Regions from separate parts of the Variovorax paradoxus genome, predicted to be linked through region 1. Evidence: predicted binding sites of a transcription regulator. Region 1 holds the regulator's gene; the other holds the start of a gene.
What was found. The regulator HrcA, encoded in region 1, represses chaperone genes, less so after heat shock. The targets are predictions, from matches to a motif close to TTAGCACTCNNNNNNNNNGAGTGCTAA.

Region 1 (9,653 bases):
CGCAAGGCGCAAGACCTGCCGTCTTTCGTGCACGTGCTGACCCACAAGGACTTGCATCTTCACCCTGTGATGCTCCAGGGCGGGCAGCCGCAAGGCGAGACCGCGCGCTGGGTGGAGGCGGAGGAATGGGGCCGGCTCGGGCTGCCGGCACCGATGCGCAAGCTGCTGGAAAGCAGCGGGGGCTAGCTCCGGGAACTGCCGGCTGTGGGCGAGTTCAGATCGCGTCCAGCTCGCGATGCCGCTTGAGGGCGCCCCAACGTGCGCCGAACGCGCGTGCCAGCTGTTCGACCAGGAACACCGATCGATGCTGGCCGCCGGTGCAGCCGATGGCCACCGTCACATAGCTGCGATGGTCTCGCGCCAGCGCATCCAGCCAGCGCGAAAGAAACTGCTCGATATCGTCGTACATGCGCGCCACGTCTTCGTGTTCGCGCAGCCACTCGATCACCGGCGTGTCGCGGCCCGTCAGCGGCCGCAGGGTGGGCACGTAATGCGGGTTGGGGAGCATGCGCACATCGAACACGTAGTCGGCGTCCAGCGGCACGCCGCGCTTGAAAGCGAACGATTCGAACACCAGCGTCAGTGCGCTCTGCGGCGCGGAGATCAATGCCTTGATGTAGCTCTGCAGCTGCGCCGGCCGTATCAGGCTGGTGTCGATCACGTCGGCGCCGTCGCGCAAGTCGGCCAGCAGCTCGCGCTCCAGTTCAATGGCCTGCACCAGCGCGCGCTCCTGCTCCGGGGCATCGGTGCGGCCCTCCTGGCGCGACAGCGGATGCCGCCGGCGAGTCTCGGAATAGCGCCGCAGCAGCGCATCGGTGGTGGCGTCGAGAAACAGCGAACGCAGCGAAACACCGTCCTGGCGCAACGCTTCGAGCTGCTGCGGAACGATCGGTAGCGACACGCCGCTGCGCACGTCCATGGCAATGGCCACGCGCTTGGCTTCTTGCTCTTGCTGCAGCGCGATGAAAGGGCTCAGCAGTTCGGGTGGAAGGTTGTCGACACAGTAGTAGCCTGCGTCTTCCAGCGCGTGCAGGGCTACGGACTTGCCTGAGCCCGACATGCCGGTGATGAGCACCAGATCGAGGTTCATTACAGCGTTGCCGAAGTCTTGTGGCCCAGCATTTCGCGGGCGTGCGCCAGCGAGGTGTTCGAAACCTTCTCGCCGCCGAGCATGCGGGCGATTTCGCGGGCGCGGTTTTCGTCGTCTAGCCGCGAAACGCCGCTTTCGGTCCGCGGGCCGTCCTGGCCGGCCGCGGCGGTCTGCCGCTTGGCCACCACCAGGTGGTGATCGGCACAGGCAGCGACTTGCGGCAGGTGGGTGACGGCCAGCACCTGGCGGTCGCGCCCGAGCTGCTTCATGAGGCGCCCCACGGTCTCGGCGACAGCCCCACCCACCCCGGCATCGACCTCGTCGAAGATCAGCGTTTGCGCGGCGCCAAGCTGGCTTGTGGTGACCGCAATGGCCAAGGCAATGCGGGAGAGCTCGCCGCCCGAAGCCACCTTGCCGATGGGGCGGGGCGTGCTGCCCGGATGCCCGCTCACCAGAAAGGCGACGTCTTCGAGCCCCGCGCGGCCCGGCTGCGCGAGCGGCTGCAGTTCGACTTCGAACCGGCCGCCCTGCATGCCCAGCCCCTGCATGGCCTGCGTGACCGCTTCGGACAGGCGCGGCGCGGCCTGCTTACGCAACTTGGCAAGCGCCTTGGCTTCCTTCATGTAGCCCTGCTGCGCGGTTTGCTCGGCACGCTCCAGGCTTTCGAGATCGCTTTGCGCGTCCAGCGCCTTCAACTCGGCTTGCCAACCGGCCAGCAGCGCGGGCAGGTCGTCGGGCGTGCGCTTGTAGCGGCGGGCCAGAGACATCCACAAGCCCATGCGCTCGTCCAGTTCGGCAAGGCGCTGCGGATCGGCCTCGGCGTCGCGCAGGTAGCCGTGCAGCGAATGCGCGGCGTCGGAGGCCTGCGCCACGCTGGAGGCCAGCACCTCGCCCAGTGCGCGGAATTCGGGCTCGATGTGCTCGCAGTTCTGCAGCAGCGTTACCGCCCGCGAAAGCGCTGCCAGGGCGCCGTTGTCGTCGTCTTCCAATGCCTGGCTTGCGCCCTGCGCCGCATCGATCAGCGCCTGGGCGTTCGAGACGCGTGCGTGGTTGGTCGAAAGCTCTTCCCACTCGCCTTCGGCCGGCGCCAGCTTCATGACCTCGGCAATCTGCCATTGCAGCCGTTCGCGCTCGCGCTGCAGCGAATCTTGCGCGGAGCGCGCGTTGTCGAGTGCGGAGATTGCCTGCCGCCAGCTGTGCCAGGCGGCGTCCAGCGCATCGGTGCGCACGCCGGCATACGCGTCGAGCAGGCCGCGCACGGCCTCGGGGCGCGTGAGGCTTTGCCATGCATGTTGGCCGTGAATGTCGAGCAGGCGGTCGCCGAGTTCCCGCAGCTGCGTGGCCGTGGCCGGGCTGCCGTTGATCCAGCCGCGGCTGCGGCCTTGCAGGTCCACCGTGCGGCGCAGCAGCAGGGCGTCGCCGGACTCGAACCCGCCTTCGTCGAGCCAGTCTGCAAAGGCCGGATCGGCGTCGAATTCGGCGCTCACGTCCAGGCGCTCGGCACCCTCGCGCACCGCGCCTGCATCGGCACGGTTGCCCAGCGCCAGTTGAAGCGCGTCGATCAATATGGATTTGCCCGCGCCGGTTTCGCCGGTGAGTACCGTAAAGCCGGCGGACAGGTCGAGTTCGAGTGATCGCACGATCACGAAGTCGCGCAGTGCGATGCGTCGCAGCGCCATCTCAGGAGCCCCCTTCGTTCCAATGAAGTTTTTTGCGCAGCGTGTCGAAGTAGCTCCAGCCCCGCGGGTGCAGAAAGCGCACCCGGAAGTCGGAGCGCCGCACCACCACCCGGTCGCCGATGGCGAGCGAAGCCAGGGATTGCATGTCGAAATTGGCGCTGGCGCCGCGCCCCGACACCAGTTCGATCACGATCTCGTCCGCGTCCGGCAGCAGCACCGGGCGGTTCGACAGCGTGTGCGGTGCAATGGGCACCAGCACCCAGCCCGGTACCGCCGGATGCAGCAGCGGCCCCCCGGCCGACAGCGCATAGGCCGTCGAGCCCGTTGGAGACGCAATGATCAGCCCGTCGGCGCGCTGGTTGGCCACGAAATGCCGGCCCACCGAAACCCGCAGCTCGACCATGCCCGAGGTGGAGTCGCGGTTCACCACCACATCGTTCATGGCCAGCGCATCGAAAACCGATACACCGTCGCGTATGACCTGCGCATGCATGAGGCTGCGGTGGTCTTCTTCGTATTCGCCGGCCAGCATGGGAATCAGCGTGGCCTGGTAGTTGTCGATCGGAATGTCGGTGATGAAGCCGAGCCGTCCGCGGTTGATGCCGATCAGCGGAATGCCGTAGCACGCCAGTTGCCGGCCAATGCCCAGCATGGTGCCGTCGCCTCCCACCACCAGGCCCAGGTCGCAGCGCTGCCCGATTTCTGCAACGCTCAGCGGCTCGTAGCGGCCGCCTGCGATGGCGTCCGCATCGGCGGCTTCCGCAGCAGCAGATTTCTCGACAAAAACCGTGCACCCTTGCGATTCCAGGAACGCGCCAATATCTTCCATGACGCCGTCGCGCGCATCCGCCTGCGCCCTGGCGCCTGAAGCCTGGTATTTGCCGATCAGGGCGACATTGCGGAAGCGAGAAGTCATGTACAAATTACAACACTAAAATCTTGCAATGCTGGACGACCGTGCCAAGTTGCTCCTGAAGACATTGGTGGAGCGTTACATCGCCGAAGGCCAACCGGTCGGGTCGCGGACTTTGTCGCGCGCGCCGGGGCTGGACCTTTCACCCGCGACCATCCGCAACGTCATGTCGGACCTCGAGGCGCTGGGGTTGATTGCAAGCCCCCACACCTCCGCCGGCCGCATTCCCACGGCCCGTGGCTACCGGCTCTTCGTCGACACCATGCTCACTGCCGAGCGCGAGCAGATGAGCGCGCCGAGCCTTGCGCCCGACCAGCCGCAGAAGGTGATTGCGAACGCCGCCAGCCTGCTGTCCAACCTGTCGCAGTTCGTGGGCGTGGTCATGGCGCCGCGGCGCGCGTCGGTGTTCAAGCAGATCGAGTTCCTGAAGCTCTCCGAGCGGCGGCTGCTGGTGATCATCGTCTCGCCGGACGGCGACGTGCAAAACCGCGTGATCTTTCCCGAGGCGGACTACACGCAGTCGCAACTTGTCGAGGCGTCGAACTACATCAACGCCCACTATGCGGGCCTGACCATCGAGCAGGTGCGCGACCGGCTTCAGTCAGAAGTCGAGAAGCTGCGCGGCGAAATTGCCGCGTTGATGCAGGCGGCCGTCAAGGTCAGCTCCGAGGTGCTCACCGAGGCGCAGGAAGACGACGTTGTGATCTCGGGCGAGCGCAACCTGCTTTCCGTGACCGATTTTTCCAGCGACATGGGACAACTGCGCCGCGCCTTCGAACTGTTCGAGCAAAAGGCGCAGCTCATGCGGTTGCTCGACGTGTCGAGCAAAGCCGAGGGCGTGCGCATCTTCATCGGCGGCGAGAGCCAGGTGGTGCCCATCGAAGAGCTTTCCATCGTCAGCGCCAACTACGAGGTCGATGGGCAGGTCGTGGGCACTCTGGGCGTCATCGGCCCGACCCGCATGCCCTATGAGCGCATGATCCAGATCGTCGACATCACCTCGCGCCTGGTCAGCAACGCGCTGAGCCACCGCAAGTAAGCCGCACGGCGAATAGAATCGGGGTCTCTCGTGGGCCGTTAGCTCAGTTGGTTAGAGCAGCGGACTCATAATCCGTTGGTCGATGGTTCAAGCCCATCACGGCCTACCACTCGCATTCATTTCTGATCTGGTCCGGCCAGGGGCAAAAATGGATGCTATAATCGATAGCTGTGCGGCTGTAGCTCAGTTGGATAGAGTACTTGGCTACGAACCAAGGGGTCGTGGGTTCAATTCCTGCCAGCCGCACCACTCTCTTAAAGGGTTAGGACATCAACGTGTCCTAACCCTTTTTCTTTGGCTGGCGTCTAGCCGCATGCCAGGGAGGGATCTCCTGGCAGGGTGGTCACATCGATCGGCTCTCTGCCAATGCTTGTGGCAAACCACCGAAACGTGTTCGTTCGGTTGGCGCTGCGGCCCGTCGTGCGCACAAACAGATAACCCGACGTTGCATTGCCCAGCCCATCCACCGGAATGCCGGCGGCGCGAAGCGCTGCGACTTCCGCGGTGGGGCTTATGTCGAACGGCAACTGCAACGTGATCGTCGCGTTGTGAATGACCTGAGTGACCATTGCTTCCCGCCAGAGTCAGTAGAGTTGCGAGCTTCCCTCTCGCCCCACTCATCTGTAACTAGGCGTAGGACTGAGTACCGTGACTTTTTTCACGCGAAATGAAAAATGTTAACGTTTATTGATCTGGTAACAAATAGAACCGACGGGATATGCCGGACCTCGGTGCGCAGGAAAACGGCATAGAGTGAACCATGGGTACTCACGCAAGAACACGCGCATTTCCGTTCCTCTTCCTGCTTTTTTTAGCCGCGGGCCCGGTCTGGGCGGGAAAGATCACCTGCGTTCCGGGCGCAAGCAACGCAGCCGGATCGCCTTTCAATCCGATTCGCCGGATTTCAATCGACGAGCACTCGCGTACCGTCAACATCGACGTTGTTCGCTCCAGAACAAAAGACACCGAGACCATGGGCAAGATGCGGGCGGATCTGGTGAACATGGAAGAGAGCCAGTCCGGTGAGCCCATTTATGTCTTCAATTCCATTCCAACTGTTGGCGTCGAGGCGACCAATCTGTTCAGGCTGGTCAAGACCACCGAATGGCACCTGATGAGCGCCAGCGTGGTGTACGTGAGCAAGGTGCCGGCGCTGCGAGCCGTGGAGCAAAGCGTGGTCTTCGACTGCAAGCGCTCGGATATGGGGTGAGGGGTGAGCGGTGAGAGGTAAAGGGTGAGGCAATCGGGGCACAATATCTGTCCATCGCACTTTCATCATGAAGGCCTGCAACGAAAGTTGCGGGCCTTTTTAAATTCGGAGGTTTTGCGTTGAGCAAAGCATTCACCAAGGAAACCGACGCCGGCGAAGACGACGACGGCGGCGAAAGCGCCGGCCCGGCGCTGCCCAGCGGCAGCAAGAACTACATCACGCCAGCCGGATATGCCCGGCTGCGCGACGAATTGCTGCAATTGATGGACGAAGAGCGCCCCAAGGTCGTCGAGGCGGTGCATTGGGCCGCCAAGAACGGCGACCGCTCGGAAAATGGCGATTACCTCTACGGCAAAAAGCGCCTGCGGGAAATCGACCGCCGCATCCGCTTTCTGACCAAGCGGCTCGAGATTGCCGAGGTGACCGACCCCTCGGTGCACCATGGCAGCGATCAGGTTTTCTTTGGCGCCACGGTGCGCTATGCCGATGAAACGGGTGACGAACGCAGCGTGACCATCCTGGGCATCGACGAAGCGGACAGCGCCCAATCGCAAGTCAGCTGGATCTCACCCATTGCCAGGGCTTTGCTCAAGTCACGCGAAGGCGATGTGGTGAAGCTTGTGACGCCGGGCGGCACGCACGAGGTCGAGCTGCTGTCTGTGAGCTATCCCGCTCCGGGTTCAGGCACTGCGCCGTAAGCGCGCCGCCGGTTTCAGGCGGAATTTCAGGGCGCGGGAACCGTCCGCGCGGCCGTCAGCACCGAGGCAGTTCGCCGTGCCGCGCGCAACACCGCGTCGAGGTGGCTCCGATCGCGCACGGCAATCACAAAGCGCAGGTCGGTCGAATCCTGCGGCGTTTCATCGGCCATTTCGACGTGCGTGATGTCTGCCTCGGCATCGGCCAGCGTTGCGGCCACCCGTGCGAGCACGCCCTTGTCGTTGCGCACGGTAATTACCACGCCGGTTTCGAAAGCACGGGTGGGCTCGTCGGCCCATTCGACCGCGAAGAAGCGCTCGCTGTCCTTGTGGCGCAGGCGTTGGCCCACGCCGCAGCTTTCGGTGTGCACCACCAGGCCTTCGCCATGCCCCAGGTAACCGACGATCTCATCGCCCGGAATTGGCCGACAGCACAGCGCAAAGCGAACGGAAGAGTTCTCGCTGCCGTCCAGGGTCACGGCGCCCTGCGAAATGGTTTCGTGCGAAATGAAGCGCTCGCGGCTCAGCAGCAGCGCATCCGGCCGCTCGCCCAGTTCGGAGAGCATCGCCACGAGCCGCTTGGCGACGATGCTGGCAATTCGCTTGCCCAGGCCGATGTCGGTCAGCAGCTCGGCGCGGGTGCGGTTGCCGGTGAAGCGCAGCAACTTTTCCCACAGCGCCTGATGCTCGGCATCGTCGGCCGGCAGCTTGCTCAGCCCTTCGGCGCGCAGCGCCTGCGCCAGCAGCTTTTCGCCCAGCCCTTCGGATTCGGCGTGCGCCAGCGTCTTCAAATAGTGGCGGATCTTGGAGCGCGCGCGCCCGGTTCGCACAAAGCCGAGCCAGGCCGGATTGGGCGTTGATACGGGCGCGGTAATCACCTCGACCACGTCGCCGTTCTTCAGCTCGGTGCGCAGCGGCACCTGGTCGCCGTTGATGCGCGCGGCGGAGGTGTGGTCGCCGATGTTGCTGTGAATGGCGTAGGCAAAGTCGACCACCGTGGCGCCGCGCGGCAGCGCCAGAATCTGGCTCTTGGGCGTGAACACGTAGACCGCATCGGGAAACAGGTCGACCTTGACGTGGTCCCAGAACTCGGCCGCGTCGCGGGTTTCGTCCTGGATGTCGAGCAGCGACTGCAGCCACTTGGTGCCCAGCCGGTCGTTGCTGGCCGCATTGGGTTCGGCGGCCTTGTACAGCCAATGCGCCGCCACGCCCGATTCGGCCACCACGTGCATGGCCTCGGTGCGCAGCTGAAACTCCACGTTCACACCCGCCGGGCCCACCAGCGTGGTGTGCAGCGACTGGTAGCCGTTGAGCTTGGCAATGGCGATGTGGTCCTTGAACTTGCCCGGCAGCGGCTTGTACATCTGGTGCAGGATGCCCAAGCCCGTGTAGCAGGCAATCACGTTCGGCACGATCAGCCGAAAACCGTAGATGTCGGTCACCTGGGCAAAGCTCAGGTGCTTTTCTTCCATCTTGCGGTAGATGGAATAGAGCGTTTTTTCGCGGCCCGCAATCCGCAGCGTCATGCCGGCGGCCGAGAAGGCCGTTTCGACCTCTTTCTGCACTTTCTGGATCAGGTCGCGCCGTCGGCCCCGCGCCTTGGCCACCGCCTTGGACAACGTGGCGTAGCGCCAAGGCTTCATGTGGCGGAACGACAGCTCCTGCAGCTCCCGATACGTCTGGTTCAGGCCAAGCCGGTGCGCGATGGGCGCATAGATCTCGAGCGTTTCGCGCGAGATGCGGGCCCATTTTTCGCGCGGCGCATCGTCCAGCGTGCGCATGTTGTGCGTGCGGTCGGCCAGCTTCACCAGAATGACGCGCACGTCGCGCGCCATGGCCAGCAGCATCTTGCGGAACGATTCGGCCTGGTTTTCTTCGCGCGTGTTGAACTGCAGCTTGTCCAGTTTGGTGAGCCCGTCGACCAGTTCGGCAACCGGGGCACCGAAGCGTTCGATCAACTCCGGCTTGGTGACACCGCAGTCTTCGATGGCGTCGTGCAGCAGGGCGGCCATCAGGGCCTGCGCGTCGAGCTTCCATTCGGCGCATTGCGCCGCCACGGCAATCGGGTGCGTAATGTAGGGCTCGCCGCTGTTGCGCAGCTGGCCCAGGTGGGCCTCGTCGGCAAAGCGGTAGGCGCGGCGGACCAGCTCGGTGTCTTCAGGGCTCAGGTAATCGAGCCTGGCCGTCAGCGCGGCAAAGCTTGCGGCGGCCGCATTCAGCGCCGCCGGGCTCGGCTTTGGCGTGCCCGAAGGGGCATGGGACTGATGTTTGGCAACCGCGCTCATAACTACCACTTTAGCGTGGCTGCTGTATGGCCGCGTCCAGACGTAAAAAAAGCACCGCTTTGCGGTGCCTTTTCGTTGCAGGGCTGCGTCAGATCAGCCCGGCACCTTCTTGAGCATTTCAATGCCGATCTTGCCTTCGGCAATTTCGCGCAGGGCAGTGACGGCGGGCTTGTTCTTGCTCTCGATCTTGGGCGCATGGCCTTGGCTCAGCATGCGCGCACGGTAGGTGGCGGCCAGAACCAGCTGGAAGCGGTTGGGGATCTGAAGCAGACAATCTTCGACGGTGATGCGGGCCATGATCAGAATCTTTCGGTCGGTGAGCGGGAAAATCAGGGGATGTTCAGTGCGGCAAATGTGTCGGCACGTGCGCGGCGTTGTGCAGAGTACCGAAGCCGCTGAGCGTGGACGATCGCCTTGAGATCGAAAAGCGCGCGCTCAAATAACTCGTTGATTATAACGAAGTCGAATTCCCCCGCCCGGGCCATCTCTTCGGCGGCATTCTTGAGCCGCAGCTCGATGACGGCGGCGCTGTCTTCGCCGCGCCGTTCCAGCCGGGAGCGCAGTTCTTCCCAGCTTGGCGGCAGGATGAAAATCATGACCGCGTTGGCAAAGGTCTTGCGGATCTGGATCGCGCCCTGAAAGTCGATTTCCAGAATGACGTCCGCCCCCTGGGCAATCCGCTCTTCAATGGCCTTTTTCGAGGTGCCGTACCGGTGCCCGTGCACATGGGCCCACTCCACAA
Region 2 (9,653 bases), 2.7 Mb from region 1:
CCTGCCACGCCGCCCACCGTCGCTCCGCCCGCGGCACCAATGCCTGCACCGGCGCCGGTTCCGGCGCCTGCTCCCGTCGAGCCCCCGGCGCCGCTGCCGGCCCCAGCGACCGAAGCGGCGATGCCCGCCGAGCGCAAGGGCTGGTTCGACAAGCTGAAAACCGGCCTGCGCAAGACCGGCACCGGCATCCAGGCGGTGTTCGTCAATGCGCAGATCGATGAGGCGCTTTATGAAGAGCTCGAATCGGCGCTGCTGATGGCCGACGCCGGCGTGAAGGCCACCGAGTTCCTGCTCGACGACCTGCGCGGCCGCGTCAAGCGCCAGATGGCCACCGACGCCACGCAGGTGAAGAAGCTGCTGGCCGATGCCATTGCAGACCTGCTCCGGCCGCTCGAGAAGCCGCTGGTCATCGGCCAGTTCTCGCCGACGGTGATCATGGTGGCCGGCGTCAACGGCGCGGGCAAGACCACATCCATCGGCAAGCTCACCAAGCACCTGGCCAACGAAGGCGCCTCGGTGCTGCTTGCGGCGGCCGACACCTTCCGGGCGGCGGCGCGCGAGCAGCTGCTGGTCTGGGCCGACCGCAACACGGTCGAGATCGTGAGCCAGGAAGGCGGCGACCCTTCCGCCGTGAGCTTCGACGCGGTGACGGCCGGCAAGGCACGCGGCAAGGACGTGGTGCTGGTCGACACCGCAGGCCGGTTGCCCACGCAATTGCACCTGATGGACGAGCTCAAGAAGATCAAGCGAGTCGTCACCAAGGCCGACGCCACGGCACCGCACGAAGTGCTGCTGGTGATCGACGGCAACACCGGGCAGAACGCCCTGGCGCAGGTCAGGGCCTTCGACGAGACCCTGGGCCTCACCGGCCTGGTGGTGACCAAGCTCGACGGCACGGCCAAGGGCGGTGTGCTCTGCGCCATTGCGCGCGAGCGGCCCATTCCGGTCTACTTCATCGGCGTGGGCGAGAAGCTGGAAGACCTCGAGACCTTCAGCGCACGCGAGTTCGCGCAGGCTCTGCTGGGCTGAGGTGCCGCCAGCAGTGCCTGCCGCTGCTCGGAAGCCGCTAGAAGCCGCTCAGAAACCGAAGAGCGATCGGGTATCGCAGAGAAACCCGGTGCAGCTGGCCGGCCGGATGTAGAGCGTCCGGATCTGGCCGCTTGGCAGCGCGTAGTCGCCCACCAGCGCATTGCCCTTCGCGCCCTCGGCGTTCGCCTGCACGATGTGGTCCGCGCTGTTGCCGGCAGTCTGCAGGTTCAGGTAGCTGAACGTGGCCGATTGCGACAGGTCTTTTTCGTAGAGCAGCTTGGTGCCGTCCGAGAAGACGTAGCCGGTCTTGAACCGGAAGCCCCGGGCGCCCTGGGACTCGAGCTGCGCCAGGAAATCGGCGTCGCTGCCGGGCTGGCCCAGCGCCTCGTAGCCATAGGTTGCACTGCCTTGCGAGTCCTTCTGATACACCAGCACCGTGGTTCCGCCGACCATGTAGGCGCCGGCGACACTGAAGTAGCCGTTGCCGCCCTGGGCGTTGACCTGTGCCAGATAGCCGGCACTGTCGCCTGGCGCCGTCAGCACGGCATAGGTGTAGGTCGACGAGGAGGAGTTGTCCTTGCGATAGAGCGTGCGCGTCTGGCCGCCTATCACGTAGGGACCGCCCCACTTGAAGCCTCGGGCACCCTGAGCGTTGAGCTGGTCCTGCAAGTCGGCCGCGGAGCCTGCGACCGGCATCAACTCGAAGGCGTAGGAGGTTTCGGCGTCCTTCACATAGGCCTCGACAACCTCTGCGCTGTAGGGGGTCATCGAAATGGTGAACGCGAAGCCGCCGAAAAAGCGGAACGACCTCGCGCCCTGCGCATTCAGCCGGGTGAGAAACGCCGATGGGTCGGCGGATGGGGCCAAGGCCTCGTACATGAAAGTGCGCGTGGCGGGAACCGGGGCCGGAGCGGGCGGCGGCGGGGCCGGGGGCGGCGGCGCGGGAGGAGCGGGCGCGGGCGCCGGTACCACCGGCAACCCGGCGAATCCACCGCCGCTGCCGCCACCACCTCCTCCACCGCAGGCCGCCAGAGCTGCGGCGAGCGCCGATATCACTAGTTTCGATTGCATGAAATCACTCCCTGAGAACATTGATGTGTGAGACCGCGCAAAGGTAAAGCGCGCCCCGCCCGCACACCAGTGCCAAAGGTCATGTCGCGCCGGCGGGCGCGAGTTCGTTCAGGGTTCGAAGCAGCTTGCCGGCATCGACGGGCTTGAACAGCACGGCCACGCCGGACGCACGCACGCGCTGCAAGCGTTCGGGCGCGGTTTCGCCGGTGACCAGCAACAGCGGCATGTCGGTGCCGGGGCGCCGGCGAAGGCGCTGGCCGGCGTCGAGCCCGTCGTTGCCCTCGGCCAGGCGGTAGTCGCACACCAGCAGGTCGAAGGGCCGTGCCTGGTCTTCCGCCCGCGCCAGGGCTTTTTCAGCCTGTGCCTCGTCGGCCACGGCCTCCACCTCGATGGACCAGGAGCGCAGCAGCTCGCTCATGGCCTCTCGGATTTCCGCTTCGTCGTCGACCAGCAGCACGCGCTCGGGCAGTGCCTGAGCCCCTGCGGCGCGCTGCCGGTGAGCCTCGGCGCCCTGCAGGGTGGAGGCCGCCAGCGGCGCGGCGGCGGGCAGCACCACGCGGAAGTGGGTTCCCCGCCCTGGGCGCGAATGCACCTGCAGCGGATGGTCCAGCAGCCGCGACAGGCGCTGCACGATCGAAAGGCCGATACCCAGCCCCTGCGACCGGTCGCGGCCCGGGTTGCCGACCTGATAGAACTCTTCGAAGATGCGGCCGATCTGCTCTGGCGCAATGCCGACGCCGGTGTCGCGCACGTCGATCCACACGGCATCGCCGCGCGCGCGGGCCCGCACGGTCACGCCGCCGCTCACGGTGTACTTGAGCGCGTTGTCGATCAGGTTCGAGAGCATGCGGTGCAGCAGTTGCGGATCGCTGCGCACCCACAATCCGCTCGCGCGCACGCGCAGCTGCAGCTCCTTCTGTTCGGCCTGCGGAGAAAACATGTGGTTGAGCGGCAGGAACAAGGCGTCGAGCTGCACTGCCCGGATCTCCGGCGTGACCACACCTGCATCGAGCCGCGAGACGTCGAGCATGGTGTCCAGCGAGGTGCCCAGTGCGTTCACCGCGCGCATCAGGCGTTCCGCATGGGCGCCTTCGGGACGGCCGCGCAATTCGTTTTCGAGCGCGGCGCCGAACAGCGCAATGGCATGCAGCGGCTGCCGCAGGTCATGGCTGGCGCTGGCGAGGAAGCGGGTTTTTTCTTCGCTGGCACGTTCGGTGGCGGCGATCTGCTCCTCCAGCCGCACGGCCAGTGCTTCCTTCTCGAAGCGCAGGGCCAGCGAATCCGCCAGCAGTTGGTGTTCCTGCACGCCCACGCGCAGCATCAGAACGAGGTAGATCGTGGCAAAGGCCGCAAGAAAGAGATGGATGGAATCGCCCTGCCACGCCAGGGCGACGATCAGCCCGCCCATCATCGGCAGCGTGTGGCCGAACAGCGCCGCCTTCAGCGGCCGCAGCGACTGCACCGCGCGAGCGCAGTTGCCCATCATCACCACCATCAGCGCGGCCGTGACGGGCAGGTTGCCTGCGGGCACGAAGATCCATGGCGCCAGCGCATCGGCAAACCCGAGCAGCGTCACGATGCGGGTGATCTTGCGGGCCCACCAGGCGCTTTCCGACGCCGGCACCCACGGGTTCCAGCGCGGCGTGAAATACATGCCCAGGTAGAGCGCCAGGTGCAGCACCACAAACGGCAGCACCATCGGGTCGCCCAGCTGCAGGTACATGAACCCACCGAGCACAAGAACGAAGACCAGGCGCGCGAGAAAAGTCGCGTTGTAGTTGAAATACACCGAGGCCACGTGCTCACGCAGCACCCGCTGGCTCAGCGGCGTGTCGGCGGCCACGGGCGGCGGGCTCAACGCAGGCTGCTGATCAGTTGCGCGCGCGAACGCACGCCGAACAGCAGCAGGATGGTCGATACGTGGTTCTTCACCGTGCCTTCGCTCAGGTTTGCAATCTGGGCAATTTCCTTGTTCGCCTTGCCTTCGAGCACCCACTGCAGCACCTGCATCTGGCGCGGGGTGAGCTCTTGCCAGGCGCTGGCCTGCATCGATTCGATCTGGCCGCTGGGCGCCTGCATGAGGGCCGGAGGCGTGACTGCGGCCGCTTCCGCGTCGAGCAGCCCGCAGGCCCGGATAAAACCCACCACCTCTTTCAGGTCTGCCGACTTCGGCAGGAAGGCGCTCGCACCCAGCGCCAGCGCGCCCTGGGCCAGGGATGTGTTGCCCGTGCCCGAAAGCACCACGAGGCGCGCCGCCGGGTAGCGCAGGCGAAATTCGGCCAGGCCGCTGAGGCCATGGGTGTCCGGCAGCGCCAGGTCGAGCAGCACCAGGCCGATGGAATCCTGATGTTCCTCGTAGAGCGCAAGCGCATCCGCCGCATTGCCGGCTTCGAAAACTTCGATGCTCGCGCCGGAAGAAGCGGCCTGCGTCTGCACCAGTGCGCGCACCCCGAGACGCAGCAGATCGTGGTCGTCAACCACCAGGATCGCGGTGCGCGCGCGGGCAAGGCCGGTTTCAGCAATGGAAGGCGGCGGTTGGGAGGAAGATTCGAGCGGAAGGGCCACGCGGCCGATCTTAGCGACGCGCGAAATGCGCAACAGTGTCCTAAGTCATGGCCCCATCAGGGGCGCCCAAAGATGGTTTTGCTGCGTTTTCAATAGCACTTGCCATCGCCTTTCGGCGAAGGCACCATGCAGGTACATCGCCGTACCGAGCGACGCTTTGGAGACAGACATGATGCACACCGCCGATGCCCCGGTGGCCGCAACAGACCGCAAGGTCGACCGGCTGCTTGCCCACTATGGCGAAAGCCACCGCCATCCGACCAACGAACTGATTCACTTCGTCGCGATCCCGGCCATCATGCTGAGCATCGTCGGGCTGTTGTTCGCGCTGCACCCGTGGGTGGCCTACGGCTTTGTGGCGGCCAGCCTGGTGTACTACGCCACCCTTCGCTCCCCCGCCTTCCTGATCACCATGCTGATCGGTACCGCGCTGGTGCTGGCAATAGTTCAGGCCATGGGCGCCCTTGTTCTGCCGATTTCCGCCGCCATCTTTGTAGTGGCATGGATCTTCCAGTTCATCGGACACAAGATAGAGGGCAGGAAACCTTCCTTCTTCGAAGACATCCAATACCTCTGGGTGGGGCCGCTTTTCGTACTCTCGAGGCTGTTTTTGCGGTTGGGTATCCGCTGGTAAGCCCCACACCAGCGTGCGAGCCGCGAAGCGGATTCAGCGAATGACGAATGCCACGTTGGCCAACACATAGCCGACGGGCAGGAACACCCCGCCTCCCACGTATTGCAGCTCCAGCGAGTCCTGTTGCCCTCCGGAAATCGACCCGGCCGTTCCGAGGGTGGTCGAAGCGCGACGCGTACCGAGATGGATGGCTGAGCCCGACTTGGCGGCGGCCACCTTCACGCCGTCGGCGCTGCTCGCGACCGCAGTCCAGGCACCGGCGTCGCTGGTCGCACGCCAGGTCCGGCCGCTGTCGCTGGACGCGTAGAGGCGACCACCGCTGGTGGCGGCCACGACGTAGCGGCCGTCGGCGGACGTGGCGATGCCTCGCCATTCCCGGTTGACGCTCTGCGCTTCCCACGTGGTACCCGAATCGGTGGAAATCCAGACGGCGCCCGTGTCCACGGTGGCGTACAGGATGCTGCCGTCCGCCGACGACGCCGCCGACCACCAGAATTGGCCGCTCGCGCGCGCGGTCCAGCTCACGCCATAGTCGGTCGAGACATACAGCTGGGCGCCATTGGTGGCCGCCACCAGAACCCGGCCATCGGCCGAAGAGGCCACGGCACGCCAGGCTCGGTTCGACTCACGCGCAGTCCAGCTGCTACCGCCGTCCGAGGACGTCCAGATCTGCCCGAGGTAGGCGGTCGCGACCAGGCGCGACCCGTCGGCGGAACTGGCCACCGCGCTCCAGGCTCGGGAAGATCCGTCGTTGGCCCATGTGCTGCCGCCGTCGGTCGAGCGGAAAAGCGCACCGCCGTTGGTCGCGGCGAGCAGCGCAAGTCCATCGCTGGAAGAAGCGACGCCACTCCAGGTCTGTCCCGTGAGGCGCAGGCCCCAGGTCGCACCGGAATCGCTCGAGGTGTACAGATCGCCGCTGCTGGATGCTGCCGCCAGACGGGTGGCATCAGCGGACGAGGCCAGGCTGCTCCAGCTGCTGGTGAGCGCCCCCGAGCGCCAGTCGAAGTCCGATCCGCCGGGCAGGCCGCGCGTGTCGATGCGCTGCCCAGCGTTCTGCGCGATGGTCCACCCGCCGCTGCCCACCCCCACAACCTTGATCCAATCGCCCACCGTGGGGGCGGGCGGCAGGGTGAGCGTGACGCCGGTGCTCGAATTCGCCTGATAGCCGGTGTTCGACTCGGTCTGGACACTCGAGGCTGTGACGTTGACCCAGCGCGTGTCGGCCGGCGCGGCCGCGCACACGTAGGCCGTGGCCGTGACCTCTGCGGCGTCGAGCACGCCGTTGGCGTTCAGGTCCAGCCCGGACTGCACGCGTTGACCGCCATAGGTGCAGGTGCCGCCCGGTGCTTCGGCGGCGAACGCGAGCAGGCTGTCGCGGCCATTCGACCCCGCAGCGCCCGTCGCACCCGGCCCACCGCCGCAGACGTAGGCCGAACTGGTCACCTCCGCATCCTCGAGCACGTCATTGCGGTTCAGGTCCTTGCCGGCCAGCACTTGCGAGCCGCCCTGCGCGCAGTTGCCGCCGGCGGGCTCGGCCCGCATGCGCACCAGCGTGCTGAGGCCATCCACCCCGGCGGTGGAGTTGCAGATGTACTGGGTGGACGTGACTTCGCTGTCCGCGAGCACGTGATTGTTGTCGGCGTCCAGGCCGGCGTCGACGCGTGCGCCGCCCAAGGTGCAGTTGCCGCCGACGGCCTCCGACTTGACGCGCATCAGCACAGTGGATTCGCCGGATGTGCCGGCGGGCGCAGGCGTGGCGGGCTGCGGCGCGGTGGGAACGAAGAATGCCGCGTTACCCGCGCCACCTCCGCCTCCCCCTCCGCCGCAGGCGAACAGTGCCATAGAGGCGGTCAGCCCTGCGGCCAGGCGGGCATTGCGAATGATGCGGCAGGCGGGTCTGGAGGAAGGCATGAGCGGGTGCAATAGATATACACGAAGGCGCGACTTGGGCCGCGCGGCGAAACGCAACGCAACGGATTGTAAGAAATTGCTGCCGTGCGATGAAATCCCAAGGAGTTGGTAAAGGAACTCGCGGCATGATCCCGGAACCAACGTTCGTTGCATAGCAGGACAAGGTGATGCCATTGGCTATCGGCCCGATAGAGACTGAACGGGAACCCTTGCTTTAGCACTCCCTCTAATCGAGTGCTAATATGCCCAATACAAAGGAGTTTCCCCTGATGACCACGCTGTCTGGAGCCTCTGCCAACCAGCTCGCCGTTGCCAATCCATGGTCGATGGTGCCGCCGCTGGGCAACCTGGATGCTTATATTTCGGCCGCCAACCGCCTGCCGATGCTCACGCTCGAAGAAGAGCAGGGCTTCGCACGCCGTTTGCGCGACCACAACGACCTCGAAGCGGCCGGTGCGCTGATCCTCTCGCACCTGCGTCTCGTGGTTTCCATTTCGCGCCAATACCTGGGTTACGGCCTGCCTCACGGCGACCTGATCCAGGAGGGCAATGTCGGTCTCATGAAGGCCGTGAAGCGTTTCGACCCCGACCAGGGCGTGCGGCTCGTGAGCTACGCCATGCACTGGATCAAGGCCGAGATTCACGAGTACATCCTGAAGAACTGGCGCATGGTCAAGGTCGCCACGACCAAGGCCCAGCGCAAGCTGTTCTTCAACCTGCGCTCGATGAAGCAAGGCTTCAAGGCGGATTCGGCCGCTGCCGACAACGGCACGCACCGCGACACGCTGAGCCCCGACGAGGTGTCGCAAATGGCGACCCGGCTCAACGTCAAGCCCGAAGAAGTGCTTGAAATGGAAACCCGCCTGTCGGGCGGCGACGTGCTGCTCGATCCGGGTCCGTCGGACGACGGCGATGAAGCCTTCGGTCCGATCGCCTACCTGGCCGACGCCACGCAGGAACCGACCGCCCTGCTCGAATCGCAGCAGCGCGACCGGCTCTCGAGCGACGGTATCGCTACCGCGCTCGAGGCGCTGGACGAACGCAGCCGCCGCATCGTGGAAGAGCGCTGGCTCAAGGTCAACGACGACGGTTCGGGCGGCATGACGCTGCACGACCTGGCGGCGGTGTACGGCGTGAGCGCCGAGCGCATTCGCCAGATCGAAGTCGCGGCCATGAAGAAGATGAAGAAGGCGCTGGCCGAATACGCGTAAGCCCCGGTTCGGTTCTTCGCTCAGAAAAAAGCCCGGTCATGCCGGGCTTTTTTTATTCCTTCATGCCTGCTTCGAAAGCGTCCGCAGCGCGCGCTTGGCGATGTATCGGGTTGCCGGCGCGTCGGATTCGTCGATCCAGCGCGTGCAGAGCCGGTCGACCCATTCCGGCTGGGTCTTGCTCGCGTCGTTGAGCCAGTTGGCCACCGAGTTCTGCACATAGCGGCTGGGGTCGGCGCGCAGCGGTTCGATGAGTGGCAGCGCCCGCCACGGTTCGGCCTTGAGCGCTTCGATCTGTGCACACCACACGCCGCGCGGGCGCGTGAGCTCGCTGGCAAAGCGGCGGATGTTCGGGTCGGCGTCGGCCGTCCAGGGTTGCAACAGCGCCAGCGATTCGTCGAGCGAGCCGATGACCGCGTCGCGCACCGCCATCCAGGCGATTTCGCGAACGCCGAAGTGCGAGTCGGCGGCAAACCGGCGCACCGCCTGCAGTTGCGCGGCCAGCGGCAATCCCGAGAGCGCCACCCACTGCGCAGCCCAGCAGCGCGCCACGTCGCTGGCGTGCGTGGCCAGCCGGTGCGCGACGGCATCGCGCTCGGCATGCAGCGCCGCCAGGTCGTAAAGCGCACGCGCAATGTGGCCGTGCCGCTGCATCGGTTTGAAGGCGCCGAGCATGGCGAGCGTGTCGGCCAGCCGCTCGCTCGCCGGATCCAGGCCGATATGGCCCGCCACGCTGCGCGCCAGCTGCGGCAGTTCCAGCGCCAGGAATTCGTTGAGGTTGACGGTTTCAAGCAACCCGTCGTTCAGCGCGCGCAGCACCTCGGGCGGAATGAGCGCGATGCGGAATGCGCCCCTGCGCGTCTTCAGATGATCGACCGGGGCGAAGGCAACGGCAGCGTCCATCGGCTGGGGCGGCACTCGCTCAGGCCTTGAGCAGCGCCTTCACGTCGGACACCATCGGCGCGACGCCGGTGCCATAGCGCGCGTACAGCCTTACCCGGCCTTCGGTGTCGTAGACGAAACTGGCGGCGGAATGGTCCATCGAGTAGCTGGTGGGGGTCTTGCCCTCGACCTTCTTGTAATAGACCTTGAAGTCCTTGGCGGTTGCGGCGAGCTGCTCGGGCGTGGGAATGAGCGCGACGAAATTCGGATCGAACGCGCCCATGTAGGCCTTCAGCACCTCGGGCGTGTCGCGCGCCGGATCGACCGTGACAAACACCACCTGCAGCTTGTTG

Region 2: rpoH (RNA polymerase sigma factor RpoH) is a predicted target of HrcA. The motif match lies at 7,425-7,451, and genes of this name have one in related genera.

What each region holds. Positions count from the first base shown of each region.
Region 1 is NZ_CP123990.1:2,655,046-2,664,698, forward strand. It holds gene mutY (A/G-specific adenine glycosylase) at 1-186, shown strand, start outside; gene rapZ (RNase adapter RapZ) at 215-1,090, opposite strand; gene recN (DNA repair protein RecN) at 1,090-2,769, opposite strand; gene QHG62_RS12905 (NAD kinase) at 2,771-3,685, opposite strand; gene hrcA (heat-inducible transcriptional repressor HrcA) at 3,714-4,721, shown strand; tRNA gene QHG62_RS12915 (tRNA-Ile) at 4,754-4,830, shown strand; tRNA gene QHG62_RS12920 (tRNA-Arg) at 4,894-4,970, shown strand; gene QHG62_RS12925 (hypothetical protein) at 5,027-5,290, opposite strand; gene QHG62_RS12930 (hypothetical protein) at 5,482-5,931, shown strand; gene greB (transcription elongation factor GreB) at 6,051-6,629, shown strand; gene QHG62_RS12940 (RelA/SpoT family protein) at 6,656-8,911, opposite strand; gene rpoZ (DNA-directed RNA polymerase subunit omega) at 9,005-9,208, opposite strand; gene gmk (guanylate kinase) at 9,241-9,653, opposite strand, start outside.
Region 2 is NZ_CP123990.1:5,305,216-5,314,868, reverse strand. It holds gene ftsY (signal recognition particle-docking protein FtsY) at 1-1,029, shown strand, start outside; gene QHG62_RS25435 (hypothetical protein) at 1,078-2,100, opposite strand; gene QHG62_RS25430 (ATP-binding response regulator) at 2,180-3,958, opposite strand; gene QHG62_RS25425 (response regulator transcription factor) at 3,955-4,665, opposite strand; gene QHG62_RS25420 (DUF962 domain-containing protein) at 4,835-5,299, shown strand; gene QHG62_RS25415 (WD40/YVTN/BNR-like repeat-containing protein) at 5,333-7,210, opposite strand; gene rpoH (RNA polymerase sigma factor RpoH) at 7,480-8,421, shown strand; gene QHG62_RS25405 (DNA alkylation repair protein) at 8,482-9,321, opposite strand; gene QHG62_RS25400 (SCO family protein) at 9,341-9,653, opposite strand, start outside.